2 regions of the Paenibacillus andongensis genome follow, and region 1 is predicted to be linked to the other one. Evidence: predicted binding sites of a transcription regulator. Region 1 holds the regulator's gene; the other holds the start of a gene.
The links. Region 1 encodes CtsR, which represses protease genes until heat stress. Its sites were predicted from a motif close to ATGGTCAATAAAGGTCAAACA; they were not measured.

Region 1 (16,560 bases):
GGCCCGAACCCACGCATTTTGAAAAATGCGGGGATGAGGTGGGGGTAGCGGAGAAATTCCAATCGTTCTCGGAGATAGCTGGTTCTCCCCGAAATAGCTTTAGGGCTAGCCTCGGATGTGGAGTTGTGGAGGTAAAGCACTGATTGGGTGCGGGGCCCGCCAAGGGTTACCAAGTCCAGTCAAACTCTGAATGCCACAAACTTAAATCCGGGAGTCAGACAGTGAGTGCTAAGATCCATTGTCAAAAGGGAAACAGCCCAGACCATCAGCTAAGGTCCCCAAGTGTGTGTTAAGTGGGAAAGGATGTGGAGTTGCACAGACAACCAGGATGTTGGCTTAGAAGCAGCCACCATTGAAAGAGTGCGTAATAGCTCACTGGTCGAGTGACTCTGCGCCGAAAATGTAACGGGGCTAAACACGCCACCGAAGCTATGGCTTGCACGTATGTGCATGGGTAGGGGAGCGTTGTATGTACGTTGAATTCTGACCGTAAGGACAGGTGGAGCGCATACAAGTGAGAATGCCGGTATAAGTAACGAAAAGATCAGTGAGAATCTGATCCGCCGAAAACCTAAGGGTTCCTGAGGAAGGCTCGTCCGCTCAGGGTAAGTCGGGACCTAAGGCGAGGCCGAAAGGCGTAGTCGATGGACAACAGGTGGAAATTCCTGTACCACCGTAGCCGTTATGAGCGATGGAGTGACGCAGAAGGATAGTGACGCGAGCTGATGGATGCTCGTCCAAGCAGTGAGGCTGGTTAGTAGGCAAATCCGCTAACCGTAAGGCTGGGCTGTGATGGGGAGGGAAACTTTAAGTACCGAAGGTCATGAGTTCACACTGCCAAGAAAAGCTTCTAGCCAGGCGAAGGTGCCCGTACCGCAAACCGACACAGGTGGGTGAGAAGAGAATTCTAAGGCGCGCGGAAGAACTCTCGTTAAGGAACTCGGCAAAATGACCCCGTAACTTCGGGAGAAGGGGTGCCTCGGTAGGGTGAATAGCCCGAGGGGGCCGCAGTGAAAAGGCCCAAGCGACTGTTTAGCAAAAACACAGGTCTGTGCGAAGCCGCAAGGCGAAGTATACGGGCTGACGCCTGCCCGGTGCTGGAAGGTTAAGAGGAGTGGTTAGGGGTTAAACCCGAAGCTATGAATTGAAGCCCCAGTAAACGGCGGCCGTAACTATAACGGTCCTAAGGTAGCGAAATTCCTTGTCAGGTAAATTCTGACCCGCACGAATGGCGTAACGACTTGGGCGCTGTCTCAACGAGAGATCCGGTGAAATTTTAATACCTGTGAAGATGCAGGTTACCCGCGACAAGACGGAAAGACCCCATGGAGCTTTACTGCAGCTTGATATTGGACTTTGGTACGATCTGTACAGGATAGGTGGGAGCCTTTGAAGCCTGAGCGCCAGCTTGGGTGGAGGCGCCGTTGGGATACCACCCTGATCGTATCGGAGTTCTAACCTGGTACCGTAATCCGGTATGGGGACAGTGTCAGGTGGGCAGTTTGACTGGGGCGGTCGCCTCCTAAAATGTAACGGAGGCGTTTAAAGGTTCCCTCAGAATGGTTGGAAATCATTCGCAGAGTGCAAAGGCATAAGGGAGCTTGACTGCGAGACCTACAAGTCGAGCAGGGACGAAAGTCGGACTTAGTGATCCGGTGGTACCGAATGGAAGGGCCATCGCTCAACGGATAAAAGCTACCCTGGGGATAACAGGCTTATCTCCCCCAAGAGTCCACATCGACGGGGAGGTTTGGCACCTCGATGTCGGCTCATCGCATCCTGGGGCTGAAGTAGGTCCCAAGGGTTGGGCTGTTCGCCCATTAAAGCGGTACGCGAGCTGGGTTCAGAACGTCGTGAGACAGTTCGGTCCCTATCTGTCGCGGGCGTAGGAAATTTGAGAGGAGCTGTCCTTAGTACGAGAGGACCGGGATGGACGTACCGCTGGTGTACCAGTTGTCTCGCCAGAGGCATCGCTGGGTAGCTATGTACGGAGGGGATAAGCGCTGAAAGCATCTAAGCGCGAAGCCCCCCTCAAGATGAGATTTCCCAGTATGTAAGACCCCTTGTAGACGACGAGGTTGATAGGTTCGAGGTGGAAGTGCAGCAATGCATGCAGCTGACGAATACTAATCGGTCGAGGGCTTAACCACAAACCCTAAATGTTCACTTTACGCACGTTTCGTATCTAGTTTTCAAGGCGCAAACCACGCTTTGACTGTTTGGTGATGATGGCGGAGGGGACCCACGCGTTCCCATCTCGAACACGACCGTTAAGCCCTCCAGCGTCGATGGTACTTGAACCGCAGGGTTCTGGGAGAGTAGAACGTTGCCAAGCACAAGATAAAGCCTTTTTGAGAGAAATCTCAAGAAGGCTTTTTTGTTGTGTTGAACTTAATACTGTTGGGGCGATCAAAAGTCAAATTTTTATTAGCGAGACCACTTGACAGATATAGGAAACCATCATAAACTAATAATGAATGAACCATTCATTTAACAATAAAAATAGTAAGGAGATATAAACATGGATAAAATGACAACGAACTCCAATTGGTCGGTAAAAGGTAAATATGTGCTAATCACAGGTGCAACTAGCGGTATTGGTTTTGCCGCGGCTAAAGAACTCGCGGCACGAGGTGCAAATTTGGGGATTCTTGCGCGTAACAACGCAAAGGCGAATGACGCGATTACTCAGATTCAAGCTTATGTTGGCGGAAGCACCAAAATTGATGTGTTTTTAGCTGACATGTCTTCTCAGCAATCGCTCCGTAAGGTGGTTGACGAGATTTTATCAAAATGCCCAAGAATCGATGTCCTTATCAATAATGCGGGCGCCCTTTTCGAAACACGGCAGCTGACTGGCGACGGAATAGAGATGACTTGGGCAGTAAATCACCTAGGGCCTTTCCTGTTAACGACATTACTTCTTGAACGATTGAAGGAATGCGGATCTGCCCGAATCATCACAACGGCATCTCATGGACACAAGATGGCCAAGAAGGGACTTGAGTTCGATGATATAAGTGCCGAACGTCTTTATAAGACGATGAAGAAGTTGATGGGGGGCCCCACTTTGCGATATGCTCAAACCAAGCTTGCTAATATCTTGTTCACCGCTGAGCTGGGGCGTCGTCTAGATGGCACAGGTGTCACTGCCCACTGCTACGATCCTGGATTAGTCGCTACAAATTTTAATCAGAACAATGGACTCATGGCTCGTATGACAATGGCAGTTATGAAGTTATTTTCCCGCACCCCGGAAAAAGGAGCTGAAACCTTAGTTTGGCTGGCAGATTCCTCTAGCATCACTGGCCCTAATGGAAGCTACTACGTAGATAAACAATTGAAGAATCCATCCGAGGCGGCACAGGACCTAAAAGCAGCAAAGCAACTGTGGAAAACTAGTGCAGAACAGATTCAATCCTAAGTGATCAACTCCGATCGCAAAAAAAGAATTAATTGGAACATGCCCTTACGTTAAGTAGGGGTATTTTTGTGAATACTGTGAGTAGGTCGAAAGTCGGTCAGTTCTCTGACGCGTAAAGCAAAAAGTCATATTTATGACGGTAGATTATTTTAAAAAGAGCAGTACTTGTCAAAAAGAAAGGAAATGATTATAATCTAGTTAAGGTCAAAGAAAGTCAAAGTCAATTTACTTCTGGCAATCTGGGAGGACGAATTGATGCGCAACGTATCAGAAATTATTGAACAGTATTTAAAACATGTTCTGCAGCAGAGTTCCGAAGGGGCTATCGAGATTCAACGTAATGATCTGGCTGACCAGTTCCAATGTGTGCCTTCCCAAATCAATTATGTGATAAGTACAAGGTTTACCTTGGAAAAAGGGTACATTGTGGAAAGCAAGCGCGGCGGCGGTGGATACATTCGTATCCAAAAAATCGAGCTTAAAAGTCACGGGTCCATTTTAGACCACATTTTTCGCACGATTCATACGCACATTGATCAAGTTACTTCAGAAGGACTCGTATACCAGCTGCAGGAAGGCCACTATATTTCAACACGAGAAGCTAACCTGATTCGGGCCGCAATTTCGAGAGATGTGTTGACCTTCAAGCTCCCGCTGCGCGATGAAATTCGGGCCAAGATTCTTAAAGCAATGCTGATATCCTTGCTTAGCAGATAAGGAGGCATATGAAATGATTTGTCAGGAATGCGGGAAACGACCGGCGACTCTTCATTTTACCAAGATTGTGAATGGAGACAAGAACGAGTTCCACATTTGTGAGAATTGCGCTCGTGAGAAGGGCGAAATGATTCCCGGAACATCCAACGGATTTTCGATTCACAATCTGTTATCAGGATTACTTGATTTCGAACCGTCATCTCTATCCGCTGCAAAGTCTCAGGCGATCCGTTGTGAGAGCTGTGGCCTTACGTATTCTCAGTTTAGTAAATTAGGACGGTTTGGTTGCGGATCCTGCTATCAAAGCTTTTCAGATAAGTTAGATCCTCTCTTTAAAAGGGTGCATGGCAATATCGTTCACGTTGGAAAAGTGCCCAAACGAAGTGGTGGCATCATCCAATGTAAGCGAGAAATTGATACGCTCAAGAAGGATATGATGACCTGTATCGAACAAGAAGAGTTCGAACAGGCAGCAAAGATTCGTGATCAAATTCGTGAAATTGAGAAGAAAATTGCGGGTATGTGAGTTTGTAAGGAGGTGTGAATCCAGTGACATCACAGCGGTTTACAGCAGATGCATTAAGCGAATGGATGAAAGGCGAAGGGCCTGAGTCGGATATCGTCATTAGTAGTCGGATCCGTATTGCTCGCAACCTTAGGGATTACCCTTATCCAATGCTAGCGACGAATCAACAATCTCAAGAAGTGCTGGATCATTTATCCGGTGTACTTGAAAATGATGAGTTGGAGACGATAAGCAATTTTTCGCTCATACCGCTATCGGATCTAAATGAGCTTGAACGAATGGTTCTGGTAGAAAAGCATTTAATTAGTCCCAATTTAGCTAACGAGTCCAGGAATGGCGCCGTTATTTTAAGCGAAAATGAGTCCATTAGTATTATGATCAACGAAGAGGATCATCTTCGCATACAATGTCTATGTCCAGGTTTTCAGATTAAAGAAGTATGGGATTTGGCGAACCAAATTGATGATATTTTTGAAACACAGCTGGATTACGGGTATGACGAAAAGAGAGGCTACTTAACAAGCTGCCCTACGAATGTCGGTACCGGTATCCGCGCTTCGGTGATGATGCATTTACCGGCGCTAGTGCTAAGCCAACAAATTAATCGGATTTTATCAGCGGTTACACAAGTTGGGTTGACAGTTAGAGGATTATACGGGGAAGGCAGCGAAGCTTTAGGAAATCTGTTTCAAATATCGAATCAAATTACACTTGGCCAGTCCGAAGATGAGATTATTGATAATTTGCACAGTGTAGCAAGGCAAATTATAGAGCATGAACGTGCTGCGAGACATAAGCTGATTCAAGAGTCTCGAATGCGGATAATAGATCGTGTGAACCGTTCATTAGGCATTCTGTCTTATGCGGGAATCATGGATTCGAAAGAGGCCGCGCAGCGTTTATCTGATGTAAGACTTGGCATTGACCTCGGGATTATCAACAACGTCTCATCGAATGTTTTGAATGAATTGTTGGTGATGACACAGCCTGGTTTTCTTCAGCAATATGCCGGGGAGAAATTAAATGCCGAAGAGCGAGACATACGCAGGGCAGAATTGATACGCGAAAGATTTGGTAGGGTTTAAGAAAGAGGAGAGACTTTAACTCCGTTAAAGATCCCTATATTAGATTCATCCTTTAGGATTTCTATAGATATACTAATTTTGGAGGTGTTCTCTATGATGTTTGGAAGATTTACGGAACGTGCGCAGAAGGTGCTTTCTCTTGCTCAAGAAGAAGCTGTTCGTTTAGGGCATAACAATATTGGCACAGAGCACATTTTACTTGGTCTTATTCGCGAAGGGGAAGGCATTGCCGCTAAAGCGCTCGTTGCTTTGGGCTTAGGTCTTGAGAAAATTCAAGACGAAGTTGAATCGCTGATTGGCAGAGGACAAGAACAGCCTACCAACATTGCTTATACACCTAGAGCGAAGAAGGTCATTGAACTTTCGATGGATGAAGCGAGAAAATTAGGTCACACGTATGTGGGGACTGAACATATTTTACTCGGACTTATTCGCGAAGGAGAAGGTGTTGCTGCAAGAGTCCTTAATAACTTAGGTGTCTCTTTGAATAAAGCACGTCAACAAGTCCTTCAATTGCTTGGAAGCAGCGAGACTGTGTCACCAAGTCATGGTAGTAATCCGAATGTAAACACACCTACACTAGATGGTTTAGCGAGAGATTTGACGGCGTATGCCAAAGAGGGTCATCTGGATCCTGTGATTGGACGCAGCAAAGAAATTGAGCGTGTTATTCAAGTGTTAAGCCGCAGAACGAAGAACAATCCGGTACTGATCGGTGAGCCAGGCGTTGGTAAAACAGCGATTGCTGAAGGCCTCGCTCAGAAAATTATTAACAATGAAATTCCGGAAACGTTGAAGGATAAAAGGGTAATGACCCTCGATATGGGCTCTGTTGTAGCAGGGACTAAGTATCGCGGCGAGTTCGAAGACCGTCTCAAAAAAATTATGGACGAAATTCGTCAAGCGGGCAATATCGTACTATTCATTGATGAGCTTCACACCTTGATTGGTGCTGGCGGAGCTGAAGGTGCAATTGATGCCTCCAACATCTTGAAACCGGCACTAGCTAGAGGCGAGCTGCAATGTATTGGTGCTACAACGTTGGATGAATATCGTAAGTATATTGAAAAAGATGCTGCTTTAGAGCGTCGTTTCCAACCTATTACGGTAGATCAACCATCTCCTGAGGAAGCTATTCAAATCCTTTATGGATTGCGTGATCGCTATGAAGCTCATCACCGTGTGAAAATTACGGATGCTGCGATTCAAGAGGCTGTAAAGCTTTCCGATCGTTACATTACGGACCGTTTCTTACCGGATAAAGCGATCGATTTGATCGATGAGGCGAGTTCCAAAGTAAGACTGCGCTCTTACACAACACCGCCTTCATTGAAACAACTTGAAAGCAAGCTGGATAACATTCGTAAGGAGAAAGATGCTGCGGTTCAAAGTCAAGAGTTCGAGAAAGCAGCTGGACTTCGTGATACGGAGCAGAAGCTTCGCGAAGAGCTGGATACAACGAAGAATGATTGGAAAGAGAAGCAAGGTCGCTTAGACACAGAAGTAACGCCAGATGATATCGCGCAAATTGTGGCGAGCTGGACAGGAATTCCGGTAAGTAAACTTGCTGAAGAAGAAACAGAGCGTTTGCTCAAAATGGAAGATATCCTTCATGAGCGTGTCATTGGCCAGGAAGAAGCTGTTAAAGCGGTAAGTCGTGCCATTCGCCGCGCTAGAGCAGGTCTGAAAGATCCGAAGCGTCCAATGGGCTCCTTCATATTCCTAGGACCAACGGGTGTTGGTAAAACCGAATTAGCACGAGCTTTAGCAGAATCTTTATTCGGTGATGATAACGCGGTAGTTCGAATTGATATGTCGGAATACATGGAAAAGCACTCGACTTCTAGATTAGTAGGGGCGCCTCCAGGTTACGTTGGGTACGAAGAAGGCGGTCAACTCACTGAGAAAGTACGCCGTAAGCCATACTCGGTCGTATTGCTCGATGAGATCGAGAAAGCACATCCAGAAGTGTTCAACATTCTATTGCAAGTGCTGGAAGATGGTCGCTTAACAGATTCCAAAGGACGCACGGTTGATTTCCGCAACACATTGATTATCATGACATCCAATGTTGGCGCGGAGATGATTAAGAAGAATTCTTCGCTTGGCTTTACGGCTGCTATCGATGCAGGTAAAGATTACAGCAATATGAAGGATAAAGTAATGGGCGAGCTCAAAAAAAGCTTCCGTCCTGAGTTTCTTAACCGTATCGATGAAATTATCGTGTTCCACTCCTTGGATGAAGCGCATATTGCGCAAATTGTCAGCCTGATGGCCGATGATCTACGCAAACGCCTGAAAGAGCAAGAAGTCGATTTCTTGCTAACAGACAAAGCGAAAACGTTCCTTGCCAAAGAAGGATTCGATCCGACATACGGAGCGAGACCACTGCGCAGAGCGATTCAGAAGCACATCGAAGATCGCTTGTCTGAGGAACTTCTCAGAGGCAATATTGCCAAAGGTGACTCCTTAACCATTGATGAAAAAGACGGCGAACTTGTCGTCTTGAGGGGCGAAGGCGTAGCTACGAAATAATGAAAGCAAAGAAGCATTTTGCTCCATCCTATCTAGGGTGCAGCAAAATGCTTTTTAATTTTGCGGAACCCTTTCATGGACTTCGTAAAAATGATAAAATTTAACGAATATGCAAGTAATGTATAAAAAAATGTATGATAGAACTGTAAATGCTAGGGGAAGTGAGCCGTCAACATGAAAAAGAAAACGATATATAAATGTACCAGTTGCGGTCAAGAGCATCCAAAATGGCAAGGTTCGTGCAGTAGTTGTCGTGAGTGGAATGTACTTGAAGAAGCAGAAGTTGGTGCGGGAAGTAATCAAAAGACGATAACGACAAAGAAAAATATAACCGTCAAACGGTTAACAGATACAGTTTCACAGAATAGTGACCGAATTGCGACAAAATACAATGAGTTTAATCGTGTGATGGGTGGAGGTATTGTGAAAGATTCCATTACCATCATTACAGCCGTTCCAGGTGCGGGGAAATCGACCTTACTTATGCAAATTAGTGATGATGTAGCTAGGCAAGGTCTAAAAGTGCTGTATGCTTCAGGTGAGGAAAGTGACTCTCAAATCAAACGAAGAGCAGAACGAATCTTACCAAGTATTCATGATAATGTTTGGGTATATTCTGATAATAGCTTAAATAATGTATTGGGTTGTATTGAACAAGTCGATCCCGACTTAATCATAATTGATAGTATTCAGACCTTTGTGCTGGACGAATACCCTTCTAGACCTGGTTCACCCACTCAAACGATGGAATGCGCCACAGCGCTATTAAAAATTGCGAAAAATGCAGATAGACCAAGAGCAGTTATCATGGTTGGGCAGATGACCAAAGATAATGAACTAGCTGGTTTGAGAGCATTGGAGCATTTGGTAGATACCGTTCTTATCCTTGAAGGGGAGGAAGGGGAAGAGTTAAAGCAACTATATTCCAGTAAGAACCGCTTTTCTGGTACTGGGGAGCTAGGGTTCTTCATTATGGAGGAGACAGGACTTATTCCTGTTGATAATCCATCTGAATTTTTCATGACACAGCGTGATGACAATGACATTGTTAGCGGTAGTGCTTTAACGGTTATTAAAGAAGGCACAAGAGCGATTATATTAGAAATAGAAAGTCTCGTTTCACAAACTTTTATGCCGTTTCCAAGCCGAATCGCAGAATGCATTAAGAAGGACCACGTAAATACCTTAATAAGCATTTTGGAACAAAGGGCGGGGATTCTCCTGCATGATAAAAATGTTGTTGTAAAAACCACTGGCGGAATACGACTAAAAGAGCAATCGTCCAACTTAGCTGCAATCATGAGCATTGTATCCTCTTTTAAAAATATGGGTATTGCGAACGATACTGTGTTTATTGCTGATATTGGTCTAACAGGGGAGTTGAAAAAAGTCCCTACATTGGAACTGCGGATTAGAGAGCTTGAACGAATGGGCTTTAAGAAGGTCTATGTAGCTCATAATGCTTTAAAAACAACAGCATCCTTCAAAACAATTAAGGTAATCCCATGCAAGACATTGAGCCAAGTCATATTCTCTGTATTTGGTTCTTCTTCCAAAGGTAAAGAGCAGAAAGCACCATGGGATGAGACATAAGACCTGAAATAGCGGGTCTTTTTTGTGTCTGTATAGCCAATTCTTAATAACTTTGTACAAAGTTGAGCAAATCATCTCTTCAGAATAACTATTTGAAAAAGCTGGAAGCATCTTCTTTAAAAGGAATGCATTTTCCGTTATAATTAGTTGTAAGGATTTAGCATCTGGACCTACCCTTAGTCCGGTTAGGATTGAGGGTATTTAAGTTGAAACAAAGCAGCATGAATTTTGAATTTAAAATGTATGATATATGTAGGGATTATTTTTGATGGAAGTAGGATAGAACAGGATTCCTTGGATAGGCTTCAAATGGTTTATATATTTTGGAAATGAAATAAATGTCCTCACCCCTATGATGTGGTGTTCGGTGAAATCGGGTTGACCGGAAAAGTCCGCGGTGTATCTCGGATTGATCAACGTGTGAAGGAAGCGGAAAAGTTTGGATTCCGTAGAGTGATTATGCCGGAGAAAAGTTTGAAGGGATGGACACATCCGTCCGGTATAGAGATTATCGGAGTGAACACGGTAGCAGAGGCATTGTAAAGCGGCACTGGGTTAACTCGTGGTCATTCAACCTGCAAGCCTTCAGGAGGAAAATGATGAGTAAAGAAGAGATGAAGCGAGACGTCATGAGCCAACTGCTGCAAATGGTAGCACCTGGTACACCGTTCCGTGATGGGTTAGAGAATGTCCTACGCGCCAAAACGGGTGGACTTATTGTAGTTGGATACAGTACAGAAGTAACGGAAATCGTGGATGGCGGTTTTTCCATAGATTGTGATTTTTCTCCCAATTATTTATATGAGCTTGCCAAAATGGATGGCGCGATTATCCTCAGTGAGGACATCAAACGCATTCTATATGCGAACACACAATTAATTCCTGATTCCTCTATCTCATCATCGGAGACGGGGATCAGACATCGAACAGCTGAACGTGTTGCGAAGCAAACAAACAAATTGGTTGTTTCAATTTCACAGCGGCGCAATGTCATAACGCTTTATCAAGGCAATTTGCGATACGCATTGAAAGATATTGGTGTCATCCTGACCAAAGCAAATCAAGCGATTCAGACCTTGGAACGCTACAAAGTCGTGCTGGATCAGTCGCTGACCAATTTAAGCGCATCCGAGTTTGAGGAATTGGTTACCCTGCACGATGTTACCAATGTCATTGCTCGGTTTGAGATGGTGCTGCGCATTAAGGCGGAGATTAATCGATATATTAATGAGTTAGGGAATGAAGGCCGCCTCATTAGCATGCAGCTGGAAGAACTTGTTGGGAATGCGGAACTTGAAGCGCGTTTGATCGTAAAAGATTATGTACGTGATTTATCAGAGGACCGCGTCAAAGAAATGCAAGCGGGCTTAAAGCGTTTATCCTCGGATGAACTGCTGGAGCCGCACCAAATTATCCGATTGCTTGGATATCCGCATACGAATTCTATTGCTGAAGAACCGGTTTCCCCTCGGGGGTTCCGAATTTTAGGGAAAATACCGCGGTTACCGTCTATCATTATTGCGAATCTGGTCGAAAAGTTTGGTTATCTGCCTCACATGATGATGGCGACAATTGAAGAATTGGATGAAGTTGACGGAATCGGAGAGGTGAGAGCCCGAGCCATTAAGGAAGGTCTCAAAAGAATTCAAGAACAAGTGTTCATTGACAGACATATTTAAACTAGATACAATCATAAAGTATCATTGTTGAGGTTTTATTAAGTCAAGGCAGTTTTATGTAGTCAAGGTTTTATTAAGTCGAGATTAGGGTATAGTAAATCCAGAGGTGGACAAAAACATATGTTAACGAAATCAATTCCCAGTCTTTTTACAGTAGGGAACTTATTCCTAGGTGTACTGTCAATTATTCTCGCTTTCAGTGGTGAACACGGAGTTGCAGCAGTACTCGTCATTGTCGCTATGTTGCTTGATGGACTTGACGGACGTGTAGCTAGAGCTTTGAACGCGCAGAGTGAGTTTGGTAAAGAGTTAGATTCGCTGTCCGATGTCATTTCATTCGGTGTAGCACCAGCCTTTATCATGTATGTTGTTGCATTTAATGATCCGAATGTGATTAGTCCGGCATTTGCTTGGATTGTAACAGCGATCTTCCCGATTTGTGGAGCGCTCCGTTTAGCTCGGTTCAATGTCGTTGCCGGTACGCCTGGCTATTTCATCGGTCTTCCGATTCCAGCCGCAGGCGGTGTTCTTTGTACACTAGCATTGTTTGTGAACGAAATTAATGTATATGTGTTGTTGGTAAGTACGATCCTGTTATCTTACTTAATGGTAAGTACAGTGAAGTACCCGAACTTCAAGAAAGCCGGTATTCCTAAAGCAGCTATTTGGATAACGCCAATTATTGTTGCCGTAGCTATTTTAATTGCTATTAAATGGCCGGAGTCGATTTCTAAAATGATTTTCGTCCCTCTATTAGCCTACGCGCTATATGGCCTAAAAAAAAACGTTGATGGGTTCTTCATCCGTCTCCGGAGAAAGAACAAAAGACGCGGTATGGACGATACGAATTCAGTGAAATCGGACGTTTAACACAGGTTTCGAAAATAAAAAGCATTTATTTTCTTCTGATGATTCAGAGAGAAAATAAATGCTTTTTTTCATCTTCAAGACATGTTGAAAAGTCCCAGTGTTGTGCATTTCTTCGATTCGTTCTCAACGACTTGCTCCAAATTAACGTCTAGGATGTTACTAAGTGCAGACATATAGAAGAGATTTCTACCCAGTTCCGTACTTACGACCTCGATGCATTGTTCACATAAGTGACCAGATACATGAGTGCCGAGCACATCCTTGGCCTCATCCAAAGTCATCTCAGGATGATACTCTTGCTTGGCTGCATGAACCTGAATACATCCACATTCCGTAATAGATTTCACCACGGAACGATTAGTAGCTGCGCCAGACTGCTGAAATTTGGATAAGACGTCAAGCAGACTTCGGTGACGGAGTAACAATTCGGATACTTGATCCTGAAACTGCTTTAAAGTCAAGGAGCTCATTCCATCCACCTCGGGTGTGTTGGTAACTTCCAATTTCATTATAAAGGAAGCCCTCTAATATTTCAATTTTCCATGTAAAGAAGTGATTAACGTTGGAGAAATTGGAACATAATTGTAATAAGGCTTAAAACAAGTTTGATTTAGGGGGTGAATCTGTGATGAGGAAATGGGTACAAATCATTTTGGCCATCATGGGTGGTAGTTTAGGTTATAGTTGGAGTGATTCGATCCTTCGAAAGACAGCGTTAATGAGTGATGCAGGACAAGTTATTTGGATTAATAGTTTATGCGCAGTAGGTATGTTCTTCCTTTCGTCATGGGTTGCTAGTCAGGGAATGAAGCTGCTTATGAGAGGCGAAAGGAATGTAGCGGATATCCCGGTATCCGATTTACTCTCAGGTACATTAGGTTTAGTCATTGGCCTGCTTATATCGGTATTGGTGTTCCCTGTATTAGAGCAGGCGAAGTGGGCTAGTCCCTTTTTACCGTTCATTGTATCTGCGGTATTAGCTGTAATGGGCTTCCGTATCGGTTACAGCAAGCGGGAAGAGTTGGTTCAGATCATTGCAAAGAGCCGCTCCGCAGGCCCTGAGAAGCAGACACACCGTCCTTATGAGGAGCATAAGATTCTTGATACGAGTGTCATTATTGATGGCAGGATTGCAGATATTTGCAAAACAGGCTTCATTGAGGGAACGCTCGTTATTCCTGAATTTGTCTTGGAAGAGCTGCAGCACATTGCCGATTCATCGGATTTACTCAAGCGGAATCGCGGTCGACGCGGTCTGGACATTTTGAACAAAATCCAAAAGGAACTTGAAGTGAAAGTGCTCATCTATGAAGGAGATTTCGAGGAAATATCTGAAGTTGATAGCAAGCTAGTCCGGCTCGCAAAAGTGCTTCAAGGCAAAGTAATTACGAATGATTTTAATCTAAACAAAGTATGTGAGCTGCAAGGTGTTTCGGTGCTCAATATCAACGACCTCGCGAATGCAGTGAAACCTGTTGTCCTACCGGGTGAAGAAATTATTGTTCAAGTCATTAAGGATGGCAAGGAGCATGGACAAGGTGTAGCTTATCTGGACGACGGTACGATGATCGTGGTGGAAGGTGGGCGCGAATTCATCGGGATGACACTCGAAGTGATGGTCACAAGTGTTCTGCAGACATCGGCGGGACGAATGATTTTCGCTAAACCGAAACTATTGGAAAAAGCACAGTAAAACCAGTATGATAAGGAGATGTAACATAGCTCTTATTAGTTGATAGGAAAGTATAAGTTTTATACTTTTGCTTTGCATCAACCTTGACAAACGTGCTCGTCCCAGTAGGACGACGGAGTCGTTTATCCTTGGGTCTATGCTTACGAAGAATGCTTTCTTCAGAAAGCACTTAGTTGGAGGACTTATGGAGAAGCTAGGAGTTATCATCGTGGCTGCGGGCAAGGGCTCGCGAATGGGTACGGCTGAAAGTAAACAATACTTACAACTGGGACACAAGCCAATTCTGGTACATACCTTGCAATTATTTCAAAACATACATGAAGTGGATGAAATCATTCTCGTTGTTGGGGGAATTGACGTAGATCGCTGTAGAGGCTATGTACAGGACTACGCTCTTTCCAAGGTCTCTCATGTGCTTGCAGGAGGCGCCGAACGTCAAGATTCCGTTAGACAGGGTCTGGGCTCCTTACAGAGGGATACAACGTGGGTACTCGTTCATGACGGTGTTAGGCCTTTTGTAAAAAAAGAACATGTGTTCGATTGCCTTGTGAAAGCGCAAGAACAGGATGCAGCTGTGCTGGCCGTTCCTGTTAAGGATACGATCAAAATCGTAGATACCGAGAAGCGAATTCAATCTACACCCGATAGACGAAGCTTGTGGGCGATCCAAACGCCGCAAGCTTTTCGGCTTTCTCTTCTACGGGAAGCGCACGAACGGGCTCTTCAGGATGATTTTATGGGGACGGACGATGCGATGTTGGTGGAACGGATAGGAACGACGGTGCATGTGGTCGAAGGGGACTATTATAATATTAAGATTACGACACCGGAAGATTTGCCTTGGGCAGAATGGATACTACACAACGTAAGGGGAGAGGGACAGCTATGATTCGCGTAGGACAAGGATTTGATGTTCATCAGTTGGTGGAAGGTCGCAAGTGTATTATTGGGGGCGTGACGATTCCTTATGAAAAAGGGCTGCTCGGTCATTCTGATGCCGATGTGCTGCTGCACGCTATTAGCGATGCTATTCTGGGTGCGCTAGGTTTAGGCGATATCGGGAAGCATTTCCCAGATACGGCTGCAGAGTTCAAGGATGCGGATAGTCTAGTACTGCTGAAGCAGGTTTGGCAGTTAGCTAAGGACAAAGGATATCATCTTGGGAATACGGACTCCACAATCATTGCACAGAAGCCCAAAATGGCGCCTTACATCCCGCAGATGGTAGAAATTATTGCCGAAGCGCTAGATGCTAAGCCAGATCAAGTCAATGTGAAAGCTACGACGACGGAACAGCTTGGTTTCACGGGGCGAGGCGAAGGAATTGCTGCGCAATCGGTTGTTTGTTTAATTCGAGATGTGCTAGAATAGCAGGTATTATTGGGGAGAAGAGGTACACTCATGAATCAGCCTTTACGTGTGCGTTATGCACCTAGTCCGACTGGACATTTACATATTGGCGGTGCTCGTACAGCACTGTTTGATTATTTATTGGCGCGTCGCCATGGCGGTGCGTTCGTTGTTCGTTTTGAAGATACGGATCAAACGCGTCACAAAGAGTCCGGAATTGAAGATCAGTTGAACGGTCTTAGATGGCTTGGTTTAGAGTGGGATGAGAGCGTAGATATCGGAGGTCCATATGGTCCTTATCGTCAGATGGAGCGATTGGATATTTATCAGACGTATCTCGATCAATTGGTTCAGAGCGGCCATGCGTACCATTGTTATTGCTCTGAAGCCGATTTGGAGCAGGAGCGGGCAGAGCAAGAAGCACGCGGCGAAATGGGCGGTTATTCAGGTAAATGCCGTAACTTAACACCGGAGCAGGTTGCTGCTTTTCAAGGTGAAGGCCGTAAGCCTTCCATTCGTTTCCGTGTTCCAGAAGACCGGATAATCGGCTTCGAAGACAAGGTGCGCGAGCATGTTGAATTTGAATCCAATGGGATTGGCGATTTCATCATTGCACGTACCGATGGCATTCCAACCTATAATTTCGCAGTCATTGTTGACGATCATTTGATGAAAATAAATCTGGTTATTCGCGGTGAGGAGCATCTGTCCAATACACCAAGACAAATCCTCATGTACGAAGCACTGGGACTTCCTGTACCTGATTTTGCTCATTTAGCGCTTATTTTGAATCCTGATCGTAAAAAAATGAGTAAACGGGATGAATCCATCATTCAGTTTATCGAACAGTACAAAGAGCTAGGCTACCTGCCTGAAGCTGTCGTTAACTTCATTGCCCTGCTTGGTTGGTCTCCTGGCGGCGAAGAAGAGATGTTCACGAAGGAAGAGCTTATTGCCCAGTTTGACCTGGATCGCGTATCCAAAAGTCCGGCTGTGTTTGATATGGATAAATTGAATTGGATGAACAATGCTTATTTGAAAAAGGCTCCGCTTTCCCGAGTGGTCGAGTTATGTGTGCCTCATCTGCA
Region 2 (16,560 bases), 720 kb from region 1:
CTGCTTCAGACCATTCTGAGCCAGTACCTCGCCAAGAGTGTTGTCCAGATCCTTAGGCTTATAAGCAACGAAGCCTTCTACGGTTTCGCTGAACAATGTCAGGCATACGTAGTACAGGTTCTTAGCTGCTTTAGGACCACGGTCAAAACCACGGAAATCTTCATTCGTGAAAACTTGCGAAAGCTGAATCGCACGGTCAGGGCGGAAGTTGAAGAAGATCACCGCATCACCTGATTCTACAAGGCCTACTGGCTTGCCGTCATCGCCAACGATAACTGTTGGCATAACGAACTCGTCGAAGATCGATTTCTCATAGGATTCAATAATAGCTTTCATTGGATCTGTATACGTAGGACCTTCTCCATAAACCATGGCACGGTAGGATTTCTCCGTCCGCTCCCAACGTTTATCGCGATCCATCGCATAGTAGCGGCCTTGAACAGTCGCAATATGCCCCACGCCAACTTCCATGATTTTGTGCTGCAAGCTCGCCATATAACTCTTTGCAGAATCAGGAGCTACGTCGCGGCCATCGAGGAAGGCATGGATATATACGTCTTTGAACTGTTCTTTTTTAGCCAAGTCCAGCAATGCGAACAAATGCTGAATGTGACTATGTACGCCACCATCGGAAAGCAGCCCGTAGAGGTGCAGCTTCTTTCCGTTTTCTTTTGCATGTCGAACAGCGCCTAGAATCGTTTCATTCTCGTAAAATTCACCATCACGAATCGATTTGGAAATCCGCGTAAGATCCTGATAAACGATACGGCCTGCGCCGATGTTCAGGTGACCTACTTCAGAATTCCCCATCTGGCCTTCTGGCAAACCTACGGCCTCGCCGCAAGCGGTAAGGGTTGTATGTGGATAACTCGACCAGTAACGGTCGTAGTTAGGCTTTTTGGCATGAGCAACCGCATTCCCCTGCTCTTCCGAGCGGAGTCCGAAGCCATCGAGAATGATGAGTGCTACCGGTTTCGGTCTGGACATGTTACTTCGCCCCCTGGACGAGCTGGATGTAGGAAGCTGGCTCTAAGCTCGCTCCGCCAACAAGTGCGCCATCAATGTCAGGCTGTGCCATGTACTCGGCAATGTTGTTCGGCTTAACGCTGCCGCCGTATTGAATGCGAACCACTTCTGACACTGCGGAGCCGTATAGACCGCTCACAAGCTGACGGATGTAGCCGATAACGTCTTGCGCGTCTTCAGCAGTGGAAGATTTACCTGTACCAATAGCCCAAATTGGCTCATAAGCGATAACAACTTGCGCTGCTTGCTCTGCACTAAGACCAGCAAAAGCTGCTTCTGTTTGCACTTTGCAGACATCTTTTGTTTGACCCGCTTCGCGCTCTTCCAGCTTCTCGCCTACGCAAAGGATTGGAGTTAAACCGTGTTTGAAAGCCGCAACGACTTTCTTGTTCACGATTTCATCTGTCTCAGCGAAGTAAGCTCTACGCTCGGAGTGCCCGATGATCACATACTCCACACCAAGATCTTTCAGCATAACGCCGCTGATTTCACCAGTGAATGCGCCATTGTCTTCAAAATGCAGGTTTTGTGCACCCACATGAACATCCGTGCCTTTCGCAGCTTCAACCAGAGCAGGAAGATTCGTGAATGGGGAGCAAATTACACTCTCCACGCCTTCTACCGTGCTTCCTTTCACTTCGTTCACGAAGCTAATGGCTTCGGAAACGGTTTTGAACATTTTCCAGTTACCCGCGATAATCGGTTTTCTACTCATTGGATAGGCTCTCCTTAACGTTTATTGCCAGAAAAACTGGCTTCGTAAGCATTTGCTTTACAATCAATTATTTATCGTTCAATGCTACTACGCCTGGCAATGCTTTACCTTCCATGAATTCCAAGGAAGCTCCGCCACCTGTGGACATATGGTTCATTTGATCAGCCAAGTGGAATTTCTCTGTTGCTGCAGCGGAATCACCACCACCGATAACGGTGTAACCGGAAGTTGCTGCACAAGCCTCAGCTACTGCACGCGTACCGTGAGAGAAAGGCTCGATTTCGAAAACGCCCATCGGTCCATTCCAAACAACCAATTTGGACTTCGCGATAACGTCTGCATAAAGCTCACGTGTTTTCGGTCCGATGTCAATGCCTTCCCAATCTGCAGGAATGCCGTCAACGCCAACGATTTGCGTGTTCGCATCTGCGCCGAATTTATCAGCAACAACGATATCAACGGGAATCAAGAAGTTAACGCCTTTTTCTTTCGCTTTAGCAAGAAAGCTAAGCGCTAGGTCAAGTTTCTCGTTATCCACGAGGGATTTACCGATTTCGTGACCTTGTGCTTTCAAGAATGTATAGGACAGACCGCCGCCAATCAGGACGTTGTCTGCAATGTTCAGGAGGTTCTCAATGACAGCGATTTTGTCTTTTACTTTGGATCCGCCAACGATGGCTGTGAAAGGACGCTCTGGGTTGTTCAGCGCTTTGCCTAGAACTTCAAGCTCTTTCTCCATCAAAAGACCGGAAACAGCTGGAATATAAGCTGCAATGCCTGCAGTCGAAGCATGTGCACGGTGAGCAGCACCGAAAGCATCATTCACGAACAGATCAGCCAGATCAGCGAAAGCTTTTGCCAAATCAGCATCATTCTTCTCTTCGCCTTCGTTGAAACGAACGTTTTCAAGCAAGAGAACATCGCCATTTTCAAGCGCATCCACTTGTGCTTTCACGATTTCACCAACGGATTGATCCGCCTTGATCACGTTTTGACCAAGAAGCTCAGCCAATTTAGCAGCAACTGGCGTTAAACGCATTTCTTCCACAACTTGACCTTTTGGACGACCAAAATGACTTGCAAGAATGACTTTAGCGCCTTGCTCTACTAAGAATTTAATCGTAGGCAGTGTTTCTCTGATTCGTGTATCATCGGTGATTTGACCATTCTCTACAGGTACGTTGAAATCAACGCGAACAAATACTCTTTTACCAGCTACTTCAACATCGCGAACACTTTTCTTACTCATAGGTCAAAGCCTCCTGAACGTGTAGGGTATACTTGCGGTCAACCTTTTATAGGGGAAAATCGCACATAAAGAGGAGAATCTCTTCTCCCCTTCATGTGTTTTTAAGTCTGTGTAATTAATTATAGACCTTTTTTAGCGATGAAAGCTACCAAGTCAACAACACGGTTGGAGTAGCCCCACTCGTTATCGTACCAGGAAACCACTTTCAGCATGTTGTCGCCAACTACCATTGTGGATAGAGCATCGATTGTGGAGGAAGCTGGGTCACCATTGAAGTCGCTGGATACAAGCGGCTCTTCAGTGTAGTTCAGAATGCCTTTAAGAGGGCCTTCGGAAGCTTGTTTTAGAGCTGCATTTACTTCGTCAACAGTTACGTTAACTTTCAATTCAACTACCAAATCAGTAACGGATACGTTAGGTGTAGGAACACGCATAGCCATACCGTTCAATTTACCTTTAAGTTCAGGAAGAACAAGACCGATTGCTTTTGCTGCACCAGTGCTGGAAGGAATGATGTTCTCAGCTGCTGCGCGAGCACGACGAAGATCTTTATGAGGAACGTCAAGCACGGATTGGTCATTTGTGTAAGAGTGAACAGTTGTCATCATACCTTTTACGATACCGAAGCTATCGTTGATAACTTTCGCGAAAGGAGCCAGACAGTTTGTTGTACAAGAAGCGTTGGAGATAATTGTGTGAGCTGCCGGATCGTATTTATCCTCGTTCACACCAAGTACGATTGTGATATCTTCGTCGGAAGCTGGAGCGGAAATGATAACTTTCTTAGCTCCGCCTTTCAAGTGAAGGGCTGCTTTTTCTTTAGCTGTGAAAATACCAGTAGATTCGATAACGATTTCTGCGCCTACAGATGCCCAAGGCAGGTTCCCAGGGTCACGCTCAGCAAAAACTTTGATGGAGCGACCGTTAACGAACAATTCGCCTTCGCCAGCTTCAACTGTAGCGTCTAGTTTACCGTGAGTTGTGTCATATTTGAGCAAATGAGCCAATGTTTTTACGTCTGTCAAATCGTTAACTGCTACGATCTGTACTTCTGGATTGTTCAAAGCTGCGCGAAACACGTTACGACCAATACGTCCGAAACCGTTAATACCTACTTTTGTTGTCATAGCCAATTCCTCCTAAGATTAAATAAATAATTATATTTCAAAACGCAGCTGATGAAGGCATACGTTATGATGTCTTTCGTCTTAGTTAAACATGTTTCATAATTTCCAAAGCTGCTGCCTCATCGGTCACAAGAACATCTTCCTGTCCATGACGAAGCACGGAAGCGATCGCTTCCCCTTTGCTCTTCCCGCCGGCTACACCAATGACGACTTCAATGCGCTGCAGATCCTCCAGACGAAGTCCTACGGTTGGCATCTTGTGAACCACATTTCCTTGGCGGTCAAAATAGTATCCTAACGCTTCTGCAAGAGCACCCTCGGCTTCCAGGCTTCGTGTCGTCTCGGCGTCGACCTTACGTCTGCGCGCCATGACCATAGCATCCCCGATACCGTGTACAACAATGCGACAACTGCGAACAGCGTCCACAACTTCTTGAATTTGCGGATCTTGGATAAGCGATTGGTACGCTTCTTCCCCGAGATGATCCGGTACATGCAGCAATCGGTATTTACCGCCTGTTTTCTTGGCCATAATAGAAGCGATGGTGTTCGCTTGCATATCCACACTTTCACCAAGTCCACCGCGAGCAGGCACGAACCAACTGCCTTTCATCGATGAGGATATTGCCAGGTTGTTGGCAATCTGCGCCATCGTAGACCCGCCGGTTACAGCGATGATATCATCCTTGGACACGTACTTGCGGAGTGCTGCTGCACCTGCACGTCCTAGCTCCTTCTTCGTAAAGACTGAAGTGTCGGAGTCGCCTGGAACAACAATTACTTGCGAGATGCCGTATGACTTAGCAATGCTTTCCTCCAAGTCCGTCAATCCAAAAGCCATCTTAATGATGGGCTGCATATCCTCAAGCAATTGACGACCCGATTCACTTATCTTCATCCCTGTTGCATCCGATTCGAGAAGTCCAAGCTCCTTAAGGAATTCAACTTCCCCGCGCAGCACGCGTTCGGTCATATCGAGCGAAGAAGCTAACGTTCTGCGTCCGACAACACCGGAGACTAAGATATGATGTAGAATCGAGTACCGCTTCTTCATGATGTCCATGAGGTCCGGCAAGAGCTGTTTCTGAATGTCAAGAATTTCTCTCATATGACGACTTATAACGCTCCTGATCCGTCGATGGACGTTTTATGTCCCGGGTATACATTTTGTGTCCCACCCGGGCGAAAAAAAAGTTCCTTGCCCAATTCCCACATCAGAAAGTTGAATTCACTTGAGATTGTTCAACGTGAACGCCTTCTGATAACTTACTTTTTCATTATAACCAATATTCTTCCCAGATTCAAGATTTGTTCAAACATTTTTCACCAATATGGGCTGAAAGGGCTTACTGTCTTGCTTTTTCTGGGCGGCTGACATATAATAACCCTTGCTTCACTTTTTTAACTTTTTATGCGCCCGTGGTCCAATGGATATGACGTAGGCCTCCGAAGCCTGAGATAAAGGTTCGATTCCTTTCGGGCGCGTCCCTTAGAAATGCAGCAGAATCAGCTTCGAATCAACAACTGATCAACAATAGAATGGCCAAAATCAGCATCTCTGCTGATTTTTTTTGATCTTAGTTTGACCTTTCTTGACCTTCGGAGGTTTTTTCGTTATCATACTTGTAGATACTGTAAACAGTATGTACCATGTAACCACCCCAAGGAGGTCATTCTCATGAGTTTTATTCCTATGGTCGTCGAACAGGACGCGCGCGGTGAAAGAGGGTATGACATCTACTCTCGCTTACTGAAGGACCGCATTATTTTCTTAGGCACGGGTGTCAACGATGTTGTGGCTAACTCCATCATTGCTCAGCTACTTTTCTTGGCCGCACAAGATCCTGATAAAGATATCTCGCTTTACATCAACAGCCCTGGCGGTTCCATTACAGCCGGTATGGCCATCTTTGACACGATGCAGTTCATTAAGCCAGACGTATCCACGATCTGCGTTGGTATGGCTGCTTCTATGGGCGCATTCCTCCTCACAGCAGGTGCCAAAGGCAAACGTTACGCTTTGCCTAACAGTGAAGTCATGATTCACCAGCCACTAGGTGGCGCTGAAGGTCAAGCCTCAGACATCGAAATCCGCGCTAAGCGCATTTTGAAAATGAGAGACAACCTGAACAAAATCCTAGCAGAGCGCACGGGCCAAACTTTCGAGCGCATCGAAAAGGATACAGACCGCGATAATTTCATGAGCGCTGCGGAAGCGGCCGAATACGGACTCATCGATAAAGTCATCGAGCGCGTCTAATTTGTAAAATAACAACCAGCCTGCATGGACTGCTCATACGAGCGGTTGTGCGGCTGGTTTTTTTATGGAGCATACACATTTCACTTACCACCGCCGCTATAAGCTCGGAAACCGAAGCTCACTTCACATGCGAATCAGTCGATTTCCGAGCTTATTCCCCATCTCTGACCGCCGCCACAAAGTCCACAAAAAAAAGAGCCTCCTGAGATCCCAGTGTTATGCTGTACGCATCATTAGGATCTCCAAGGGCTCTTATCTTTTCATCTTATTTCTTCTCATCCAACGGATAGAAAATCAGGTCAATCGGGAATGCCGACCCCGCCGGAGGCGTGAACTCGATATCCAGCGCGTCTTCCGTACCCGTCGTACGAGCCAGCACTTCCATTCCGTCAAAAGCCGTGATGACACCGGAGTAAGGAACCGGAATGATCTCACCGTTGATTTTGAACGGTCCTTTGAACACGCCACCTTTGGCCATAATCATAACAGCCATCTTACGCGGCTTATCCGCATGGATTTTATAGACCACGCCATAATTACCGCCGTTCTCCACGTTCTCCTTGCGCATCACGTCATACCCTTTAACGAACGGATCCGTCTTGTTATCCCCAATCGTAAGTACCGACGTTTTCGTGAAGCTTGTGGCATCTACATCCCATTTAATCTCCGATATCGGGAACGTCCCGCGTACATGGCCTGTGAAGCCCAATAACGGAAGCTCTTGTGCTATCGTTGGCGTCAGCATGCGATCAGTCACACCGAATGAGATTTGAAGCTCACCGTCTGTTTCCACATCGTAAAATAAGTTCACACCCTGCCCCGGATAGAAGTCCGGAAGCTTCGCATACACGTAAGTCTCATGAGGAGGCACCGTTAGTTCGTCCGTGTACACATTGCCTAGAAGGAAGTCTACGGATGCTTCGCTACCGATCAAATTCGCATAAACGGAAGGATATACCTCCCCTTTATTCGTTGTTTTGATCTTAACCGGTTTATCCGAGTTATTCGTTGCAAAAATTGCCATGGTCATCTTTTGCTTCGTACCGTTGATATGATCGGCATACAGTCGAGCCTTACCATTGATGTTATCACGGTACAGAATACCGCTCTCTGTAAATTCCTCCGGACTGTCGCTCACAAGCAGCGTGCGTCCCGGAACTTCCGTTACTTTTTTAGGCAATGGAGCCATTTCATTGAAATGCGCCCAAATGGTACCCCAGTCCGACTTAATAAAACCACCAACCGGCTTCATATAAATCGGGTATTCTACTTCATTCAAATAAGGTTCATTAATCACTGTTACAAAGCTTTTGAACAATTTACTTACATGTCCGTGACCATCTTTAACCGTCAAAGTAACCGGATATGTACCTGGTTTGAAAAAGGCTTCCTGATTGCCTGCCCAATCATAGGAGGCGATACCTTCCGCATCGGGATCATAGCTAAGATCGAGATACTTCACAGGCTCTCCAAGACGGTATGTAGGCTTTGCCGTTGTAAACTTAGCTACAGGTCTGGAGTTGCTATCCTGGTCAATGTAGATGCCCTCAGGCGACTTAAAATGTACGATTTCTACTCGACGAAGTTCGTTGTTATATTTATACTTCGCGCCCATATAATCGGCCAACCAAGTTAGCTTCACCAGAAGCTTTCCATTTACGATCGCAGCAACCGAGTTAAAAGGAATATCCACCCCATTCGTTGTCACGGTTTTATGATCAGAATCGAGAACGATGTTGTAACCCGGAGGGGTCATCTGAATGGTCCGTGAGGCATCATTCCACTCCACCTTGAAACCCATCGTATCTCCAAGAAATTTAGCAGGGACGAACGTGCTGCCATTGATAATGGTAGATGGAGAATCCAAATGGATTTGCTGATCATTAACGAATGCTTCTGACTTATCGATATAAAGTAAAATGAAGGACGAGCTTGTCGATACCGCGTAAGCTGCCGGTGCTGTAATCGTACTAGCAAGAAACACGATCAACGCAAGCAGGAGGGTAACCTCTTTTTTTAGCGAATTCAATTTCATTCTCTTCTCTGGCTCCTTTAGCATTTGAATACATTACGGCAGGAATGGCAAATAGCCCTTTCCTTCGTTGACCACGTTCATTAGACGCCGCCAAGAGAAAAAGGTTGCTAATTCCCCTAATTGTTAACAAATTTGACACTTATTAATCTGCATACTGTACGACCGCTTCACTGGCAAAAAAGCCTCCTCGAAAGGAAGCTTTTGAAGGATTATTGGTTTTCCAATTCTTCCTTGCTGACTAATGTGACTAAAGCGTTTACAGCCTGCTCGGCATCCGAACCTTCTGCACTTATGAAGACTTCGGTCCCTGTACTGATCGCAAGACTCATAATTCCCATGATGCTTTTCGCATTCACTTTCTTTTCATCTTTCTCAACAAAGATCTCGGATGAAAATTTATTCGCCTCTTGAACAAACAATGCCGCAGGTCTGGCATGAAGTCCTGTTCTCAACTTCACAACGACTGGACGTCTGGACATGGAACTAATTCCCCCTAATATGGAGCTTATATGAATTACTATTGATAACAGTGCTATTCCCTATGTTTTAACATTATAGCATTTTTCCCTGAAGTACACTAGAAAAAATGAGAAAAACTTATAGATGCGCTGTACAGGGGCTTCTTATCTACGAATTCCGCTGTTTTTCAGCCAATTCGTCAATTTTTCGCAGACGATGATTGACGCCGGATTTGCTCACACTGCCCTTAAGCATGTCGCCAACTTCCTTGAGATTCAGATCGGGATGCTGAAGTCTAATTTCGGCAACCTCTCTTAGCTTCTCAGGCAAGCTATCGAGCCCGACCTCCCTTTGTAGGAGACGGATATTTTCAATCTGTCTAACAGCTGCACCGATCGTCTTGTTGAGATTCGCTGTTTCACAATTGACAATGCGATTCACCGAGTTGCGCATATCCTTCATGATTCGGACATCTTCAAAGCGCAGCAGCGCTTGATGTGCCCCAATGATACTTAGAAACTCGATAATCTTCTCGCCTTCTTTGATATACAAGACGAACCCTTTTTTGCGTTCGATGCAGCGGGCATTCAAATCGAATTTGTTCGCAAGCTGCGACAACGCCTTGCAGTGCTCCTCGTAAATCGAGGCAATCTCGAGATGATACGAAGAACCCTCGGGGTTATTCACCGAGCCTCCAGCCATGAATGCCCCACGAAGATAGGCACGTTTGCAGCAGTTGCCTCGAATGATCTCTTTGTTAATTCCCGTGGTGAAAATAAACCCTTCGGAAACGATTTTCAGATCACTGAGCAGCTCCTGAACCTGACCAGGAACTCTAACGATATACACGTTATTCTTCTTCAAACGCATTTTTTTACGCACGAGCAGCTCGGTGTGCAATTTGTACGTCTTTTTGATGAGCGTGTAAATCCGCCTAGCAATAGCTGCATTTTCAGTGGAAATATCAAGTACAACACGTTGGCTGGTTAACTGTACAGATCCATTCATTCGAATCAAAGCCGACAGCTCCGCTTTTTCACAACATGCTTCCGCATCTGCAATTAGCGTTAATTCTTTTTTGGTTGTTGCCGCAAAGGACAAGGGACTCACTTCTTCCTTAACATCCAGCTTTCGACGAGCTGATAAATATGATCACTCAATTTCTCCGCATCATGACGAAGGTAGGTACGAAATAGCACGAGTCGATCAGCAATAATCCGATACCCTCTCTTCGTGACTTCTTCCAGGTCCAAATGAACCGCTTTCGAACCCTTTTCCGCATATTTCGCCTGGACTTGAGGAGGGATTTCCCCATTGTTCACAATCACATAGTCAAACAAGTGTTGGCCTAGGTGATCATAAATGGCATCTAGATGATCGCTGACCGAGTAGTCGTCGGTTTCGCCTGGCTGTGTCATCACATTGCAGATGAACAACTTTACAGCATTTGATTTCACAATCTCTTCCGCGATTCCAGGGACAAGTAGATTCGGCAGCAAGCTGGTATACAAACTACCAGGACCGCACAATATAGCATCCGCATCGCGTATTGCTTGAATAGCCTCAGCTAGCGGTGTCACATTAGCCGGCTCGATGAATACACGCTTGATGCGTCCATCCGCTTTTGGAATCTTGGACTCACCTACGACTAAGGTACCATCTTCCATGATCGCTTTCAATACGATAGCTTGATTCGATGCGGGAAGCACCCGACCTCGAACAGCAAATACCCGATTCATTTCTTGAACCGCAGTGACAAAGTCACCTGTAATATCTGTAAGTGCTGCTAGTATTAGATTTCCCAGACTGTGTCCAGCTAAACCTGTACCCACTTGAAATCTATATTGCAAAATAAGAGATAACAAGGGCTCGACATCAGCAAGGGCCGTTAGCACACTGCGAATGTCACCAGGAGGCGGCATTTGCAATTCATTTCGGAGAATACCAGAGCTTCCTCCATCATCCGCTACCGTCACAATGGCTGTAATATCAACCGGCTTCTCCTTCAATCCTCTAAGCATAACCGAAAGACCTGTTCCACCGCCAATAACGACTATTCTGGGCTTGCGTTGCAATTCAACATGTTCCATACTTCTTTCCACCCTCTTAATCGTAGGACTGCTTATACACGGTCCCGCTCGGCGTCTCGATGACTCAAACGCACGGTTTCGGTTTCGCTGTTCCCCATCACTTTACCGAGATATTCCGTGATGGCGACGGATCGGTGTTTACCTCCAGTACAGCCTATCCCTACAACAACCTGACTCTTGCCCTCTTTCTTATACTGAGGCATTAAGAAATGGAGCATATCGAGCAGTTTATTCAGGAACTCTTGCGTCTCAGTCCACTTCATCACGTAGTCATACACATCGGGATCTTGACCAGTCTGTGGTCGAAGCTGTTCCACATAGTGTGGATTCGGTAAGAAGCGAACATCGAAGATTAAATCAGCATCAATAGGGACACCATATTTAAATCCGAAGGAGATTACATTTATAGATATGCGGTTTGTTTCCAAATTGGTGAACCGGGAAATAATTCTTTCTTTGAGCTGCACCGGCTTAAGCGTACTTGTGTCAATAACCTGGGTGGCTAAGCCTTTTAGTTCTTCAAGCAGTTTTCGCTCAAGACCTATACCTTCAAGCGGCGCTCCATCGGGAGCTAGCGGGTGACGGCGGCGACTTTCCTTATAACGCTGTACTAGCGTAGCATCGGTAGCATCTAGGAATAGAATTTCATAACTAAGCGTGTAATTCTCTTGGATATAACGAAGCGACTCCTGAAGTGCAGTGAAAAATTCACGCCCTCGCAAATCAATTACCAGTGCCACTTTGCCGATTTTCCCCATCGACTGCTCGATCAACTCAGCAAATTTAGGAATCAGCACAGGTGGTAAATTATCGACGCAGAAGAATCCAAGATCCTCTAGACTCTGTACGGCAATCGTCTTACCTGCACCTGACATTCCTGTAATTATGACCAGTTTCGCTAAAGGGTGGTTCTCTTCCATGGATGACACCTTCCTTTGGAGTGCTTCTCGCAGGCCAACTCAGATCAGCTAACCCTACGAACAGTTCATATTACGTCTATCTTAAATTCAAACCAGCAGCGCCTACGATGCCCGCGTCGTTACCAAGCGTTGCAGCAACGATCTCAACACCTTCTGCGGCTACTTCTGGCGTGTACTTCTTAAAGGTTTCACGAATCGGCTGGAACAAAATTTCCCCGGCTTTAGAAACACCACCACCAAGGATAAATCGTTTCGGGTTAACCACAACAGCCACAATAGCCATCGAGCGTCCAATATAATATGCAGCACGATTCACGATGCGCAGGGATACTTCATCTCCGCTCTTGGCTGCATCGAAGACATGCTTCGCTTCAATATTCTCGTGAAGAGCTAATGACGTCTTCTCGCCGCGTTCAACCGCTTCATTCGCCATACGAACGATGCCTGTCGCTGACGATACCGTCTCTAGACAACCCATTTGTCCGCAGCCACACTGAATCGCTTCAATGTCAGGCACAACGGACATATGACCAAGTTCTCCAGCCATACCTGCAGAACCTTGATAAATTTTCCCGTTAATAATAATCCCGCCGCCAACACCTGTTCCAAGCGTATAGCAAACTACATTCGGAATTCCCGCTCCGCTGCCTGCCCAAGCTTCGCCTAAAGCAGCTACATTGGCATCATTGTCAATCTTAACCGTTTTACCAAGAAATTCTTCAAGCATTTTCTTCGCTGGGACGTTATGCCATTGCAAATTGGGAGAGAATTTAACGAAACCTTCCGGAATATCCATGAATCCGGCTAAACCTGCGCCAATACCAGCCACTTGCTCCCATTCAAACGGAGACTCTTCGACAATTTGGCGGACATACTGCGCAATTCGCTCAATTACAAAATCAGCGCCATTTTCAGCGCCTGTAGGGCCTTCAAACGTTTGCAGCAGTTTCCCCTGCTCGTCGCAGATACCTACTTTGATATTCGTACCGCCTAAATCTACACCGATATAAATCTGCTCTGACATTGCAAGGTCACCTCATGAATAATCATAATAATTTTCGGGCATATGCTCCTGTTCCAACTATAAGTCAAGCCTGTAAACTGGTCAAGATTCAACAGCTTCCATGAAAAGAGAAAACGTGGAGAGATTAGCCCTCCACGTTTGCTGTAAAGACTCCAAACCACTTACAGCGACTGGCTCCAATCGTGTACGATGTTGCCTTCTAGGAACTTTTCAGCTTCCAGGGCAGCTGCGCATCCACTTCCGGCTGCTGTAATCGCTTGACGATACTTCGTGTCTTGCACGTCACCACAAGCAAATACGCCAGGGATATTCGTCTCCGTCGTGCCCGGCTTCACAATAATATAGCCTTGCTCATCCGTATCGATTTGTCCACCTAAGAACTTCGTATTCGGTGTATGGCCGATAGCTACAAAGATACCGTCCGTTTCGATGATTTCATCTTCACCGGTTTCGTTATTTTTGACTTTCAGACCTGTTACACCTTTTTCACCAGCTATCACTTCAAGCGGTGTATTATTCAGTGCCCATTTCACTTTTTCGTTACCGCGAGCACGATCCTGCATAATTTTCGAAGCGCGGAGCTCATCGCGACGGTGAACTAAGCGAACTTCCGAAGCAAAGCGAGTAAGGAAATTCGCCTCTTCCATGGCGGAGTCACCGCCACCAACGACAACAATCTTCTTGCCGCGGAAAAAGAATCCGTCACACGTTGCGCAAGTACTTACGCCGCGTCCGATATTTTCTTTCTCATTGGTAATTCCTAGCAATCTGGCTGAAGCACCTGTGGAAATAATCAGTGTTTCTGTCTCGATCTCGCCAAGACCTTCAACTTGCAGTTTGAACGGACGATTCGTAAGCTCAACAGAGTTCACCCAACCGGTTTTGAATTCGGCGCCGAAACGTTCTGCTTGCTTACGCATATTCTCCATTAATTCAGGACCCATAATCCCTTCAGGGAAGCCCGGAAAGTTCTCTACTTCGGTAGTAGTGGTAAGCTGTCCGCCTGGCTCCGGCCCCTCAATAACGAGTGGGCTAAGGTTGGCGCGCGCTAAATAAATGGCTGCTGTTAGACCGGATGGTCCTGTTCCTACAACGACTGATTTGTACATATGGTTTCCCTCCTAGGTGCTTTCCTCAGGAAAGCTATCTTTGTAAGCATCGCCTACGTTTTGCTTCATCAAGACAGCCTTCGTATGCTCCGCTTTATTTTACTTCCATGCGGGCAGTTGAAACCGCCGCTTTATTTATGTATGAAAGCCAAGTCTTTCGACAAGGCAAAAGACTGGCTATCAAATACTCGTGAATTTATTGAAAATAGCTTCCATTTTCTCACGCAAACCACATGTGTCATCAATTAACTTTACATTGCGGCTTACTGTTGAGACTGTAACGCCATAGCGCGTAGATACTTCCTGATAGGAAATAGCTCGGCGATGCATTTTGGCGATCAAATATTCTAACGCTGCTGCCCAGCCCTCAGATTTATGAATCTTAGGCACTGCCGGGTAAATTTTCGTCAAAAATTCAACCCATAGAATTTCCAAATCATACTGTTGAACCATGTCATAGCGCTTGTGCATATGCGACAGCGCCGTTTCCATCACACTCTGCCATTTGGCATCCCAAATGGGCAAATGCGGCGAATAAGGAGAGGCCTCTACCATAATCTCTTTGTTCTCCAGATAGGCGGGAAGTGACTCTCGGATCCCCATACTGCGAAGCACGAAAATCGCGACTTTCTTCAAGTAGTCATCTTCTTGACGATCTAAGATGAAATCCTGCAAAGCATCTCTCACTTCATTATCAGCAATTAAACCGAACGCTTGAATCACCTGCAGCTTCGTTTCGATATCACCATGACGCAGAGCCCAGAAGAAAGAGGATCGGACTAGCGGATCTTTCTTCAATTGATCCGGGATTCCTTGCGTGGATTTCTCCAACACCTTAAACTGCTCTTCGAAGGGCAGATGATAGTGATAGCTCCAAGTTAGCGGCCCTTCTGCCTTCTCGCGTGAGCGCAGCTGCTCCAAGTAAAACTTAGAGATTTCGGCACCGGGATCTAGCTTCTCGGCTTGCTTCCAATAACGGTAAGCTTCGCCGAATCGACCGATATGACTGGCTGCTACCGCTGCATAATGATAGAGGCAAGGGTCTGCTGTCCCGTCTCCTGCTTTAAGCAGACGCTTAAACAAGTGGTATGCCTTCTCATGCTCAGAAAGGATACCCATCGTTGTAGCAAGCTTGAACACATGATCCTGCTGAAAAGGAAACGTCTTGCACAATAGAGCGGTTAGCTCAGCTAACTCCTCCTTGTTACCGAAATGCTGATGGAAAATGGCCATATTACACAGCGCATGCAGATTTCCGGCATCAATGTCGAGCACCGCACGAATCGTTTCCATCGCCTTCTCAAACTGACCCATATAGTAATATGCAAGGGCCAGATTGTTGCGCGCAGCTGTGAAATCAGGCTGATTCTTCACCAATTTCTCTAACTGCCTCACAGCTTCAGCGAATTTCCCCTCTTCGAGAAGCGCACGGGCTTTATCATGCTCGAAGAGCCCTTCTCGACTCTTAATGCTAGTGAGAGGGGCGGGACGTTCAAGCTCGTAGCTCAGCATTTCCATCATTTCTTCGGACTCATCCATGAATTGACCTGTGGGGTCAGTCTCCAAATATCGAACTAACGCTTGTTCGGCCTGCTCGAAATTTTCCATGTTGGCATAGTTGTTTGCCATATAAAAGTGACATTCCGTCATCTCGGGATCGATCGTATCAAGGACATGCTGCAGAATTTGGTTCGACTCGTCATAATTGCCCATTTCGGAGAGAACTCCTGCGAGATTGCAGTGATTCACAGGATTATCCTGCTCATACTCTGCAGCTCGCCGGAAATATTTCAATGCCTTATCATAATGAAACCGATCCAAAGATTGAACCGCTCTCTCGAAAAAGAATGCGGCATCCATGTTAATTGAGATAACTTTAGGCTTTGGCGCTTCGGACACACGCTTAATCTTTTCCATAGCAAGACACCTCCGGCAATTTGATTACACTCAAATTATACCATAGATCGCTTGGAAGCCAAAAACATAATCCGAAGGTAAGATCTGGTCTTGCTTTTTATCATTGACCCTTGTTCAATCGGGGCTTAAAAAGTCGGCTTTCAAAACCGAGAAGGTTGGACAAAGTCTGAGGAACGAGGAACGGAGCGTAGGTAAGCCTACGTGAGTACCGCAGTTCCCAGACTTTGTTCAAGATTCGACGCCGAATCCACTTCCTGCATACGCATCGTTTTCAAAGTCGTCTTGTAAAGCTTCCTTATACGCCGCCGTATTTGAAGAGGGAGGATAGGGAGCCACCGTCATTGATAATGCGAATCGCATCAGACAACAGCGGAGCTACGGAAAGCACATTGAATTTATCGGAATGTCCTTCCGGAATCGCAATGGAGTCCGTAATGATGACTTCCTTAATGCTAGGGTGATCTAGGCGCTGCAGGGCAGGTCCGGAGAATACAGGATGTGTCGCACAAATATATACGTCATGCGCTCCTCTTTCCTTCAGGCTCTCAACAACGTTGACAATCGTCGTACCGGTATCGATAAGATCCTCGATAATAATCGGCGTACGGCCGGCTACATCACCAATGACA

Region 2: clpP (ATP-dependent Clp endopeptidase proteolytic subunit ClpP) is a predicted target of CtsR. The motif match lies at 5,697-5,717, and genes of this name have one in related genera.

What each region holds. Positions count from the first base shown of each region.
Region 1 is NZ_CP104467.1:7,221,094-7,237,653, reverse strand. Features, by position in the region: rRNA gene NYR53_RS32470 (23S ribosomal RNA) at 1-2,150, shown strand, start outside; rRNA gene rrf (5S ribosomal RNA) at 2,219-2,335, shown strand; gene NYR53_RS32460 (SDR family oxidoreductase) at 2,522-3,424, shown strand; gene NYR53_RS32455 (CtsR family transcriptional regulator) at 3,680-4,141, shown strand; gene mcsA (protein-arginine kinase activator protein McsA) at 4,155-4,667, shown strand; gene mcsB (protein-arginine kinase McsB) at 4,733-5,752, shown strand; gene clpC (ATP-dependent protease ATP-binding subunit ClpC) at 5,846-8,287, shown strand; gene radA (DNA repair protein RadA) at 8,462-9,880, shown strand; partial or broken gene NYR53_RS32430 (DNA repair protein RadA) at 10,229-10,423, shown strand; gene disA (DNA integrity scanning diadenylate cyclase DisA) at 10,480-11,559, shown strand; gene pssA (CDP-diacylglycerol--serine O-phosphatidyltransferase) at 11,680-12,429, shown strand; gene NYR53_RS32415 (hypothetical protein) at 12,504-12,899, opposite strand; gene NYR53_RS32410 (PIN/TRAM domain-containing protein) at 13,055-14,122, shown strand; gene ispD (2-C-methyl-D-erythritol 4-phosphate cytidylyltransferase) at 14,307-15,011, shown strand; gene ispF (2-C-methyl-D-erythritol 2,4-cyclodiphosphate synthase) at 15,008-15,493, shown strand; gene gltX (glutamate--tRNA ligase) at 15,524-16,560, shown strand, end outside.
Region 2 is NZ_CP104467.1:301,471-318,030, reverse strand. Features, by position in the region: gene gpmI (2,3-bisphosphoglycerate-independent phosphoglycerate mutase) at 1-987, opposite strand, end outside; gene tpiA (triose-phosphate isomerase) at 989-1,741, opposite strand; gene NYR53_RS01470 (phosphoglycerate kinase) at 1,809-2,990, opposite strand; gene gap (type I glyceraldehyde-3-phosphate dehydrogenase) at 3,110-4,117, opposite strand; gene NYR53_RS01460 (sugar-binding transcriptional regulator) at 4,203-5,225, opposite strand; tRNA gene NYR53_RS01455 (tRNA-Arg) at 5,531-5,602, shown strand; gene clpP (ATP-dependent Clp endopeptidase proteolytic subunit ClpP) at 5,796-6,377, shown strand; gene NYR53_RS01445 (stalk domain-containing protein) at 6,643-8,412, opposite strand; gene NYR53_RS01440 (HPr family phosphocarrier protein) at 8,622-8,891, opposite strand; gene whiA (DNA-binding protein WhiA) at 9,040-9,972, opposite strand; gene NYR53_RS01430 (gluconeogenesis factor YvcK family protein) at 9,978-10,961, opposite strand; gene rapZ (RNase adapter RapZ) at 10,994-11,881, opposite strand; gene NYR53_RS01420 (ROK family glucokinase) at 11,958-12,905, opposite strand; gene trxB (thioredoxin-disulfide reductase) at 13,067-14,014, opposite strand; gene NYR53_RS01410 (tetratricopeptide repeat protein) at 14,195-15,931, opposite strand; gene NYR53_RS01405 (ribose-phosphate diphosphokinase) at 16,227-16,560, opposite strand, start outside.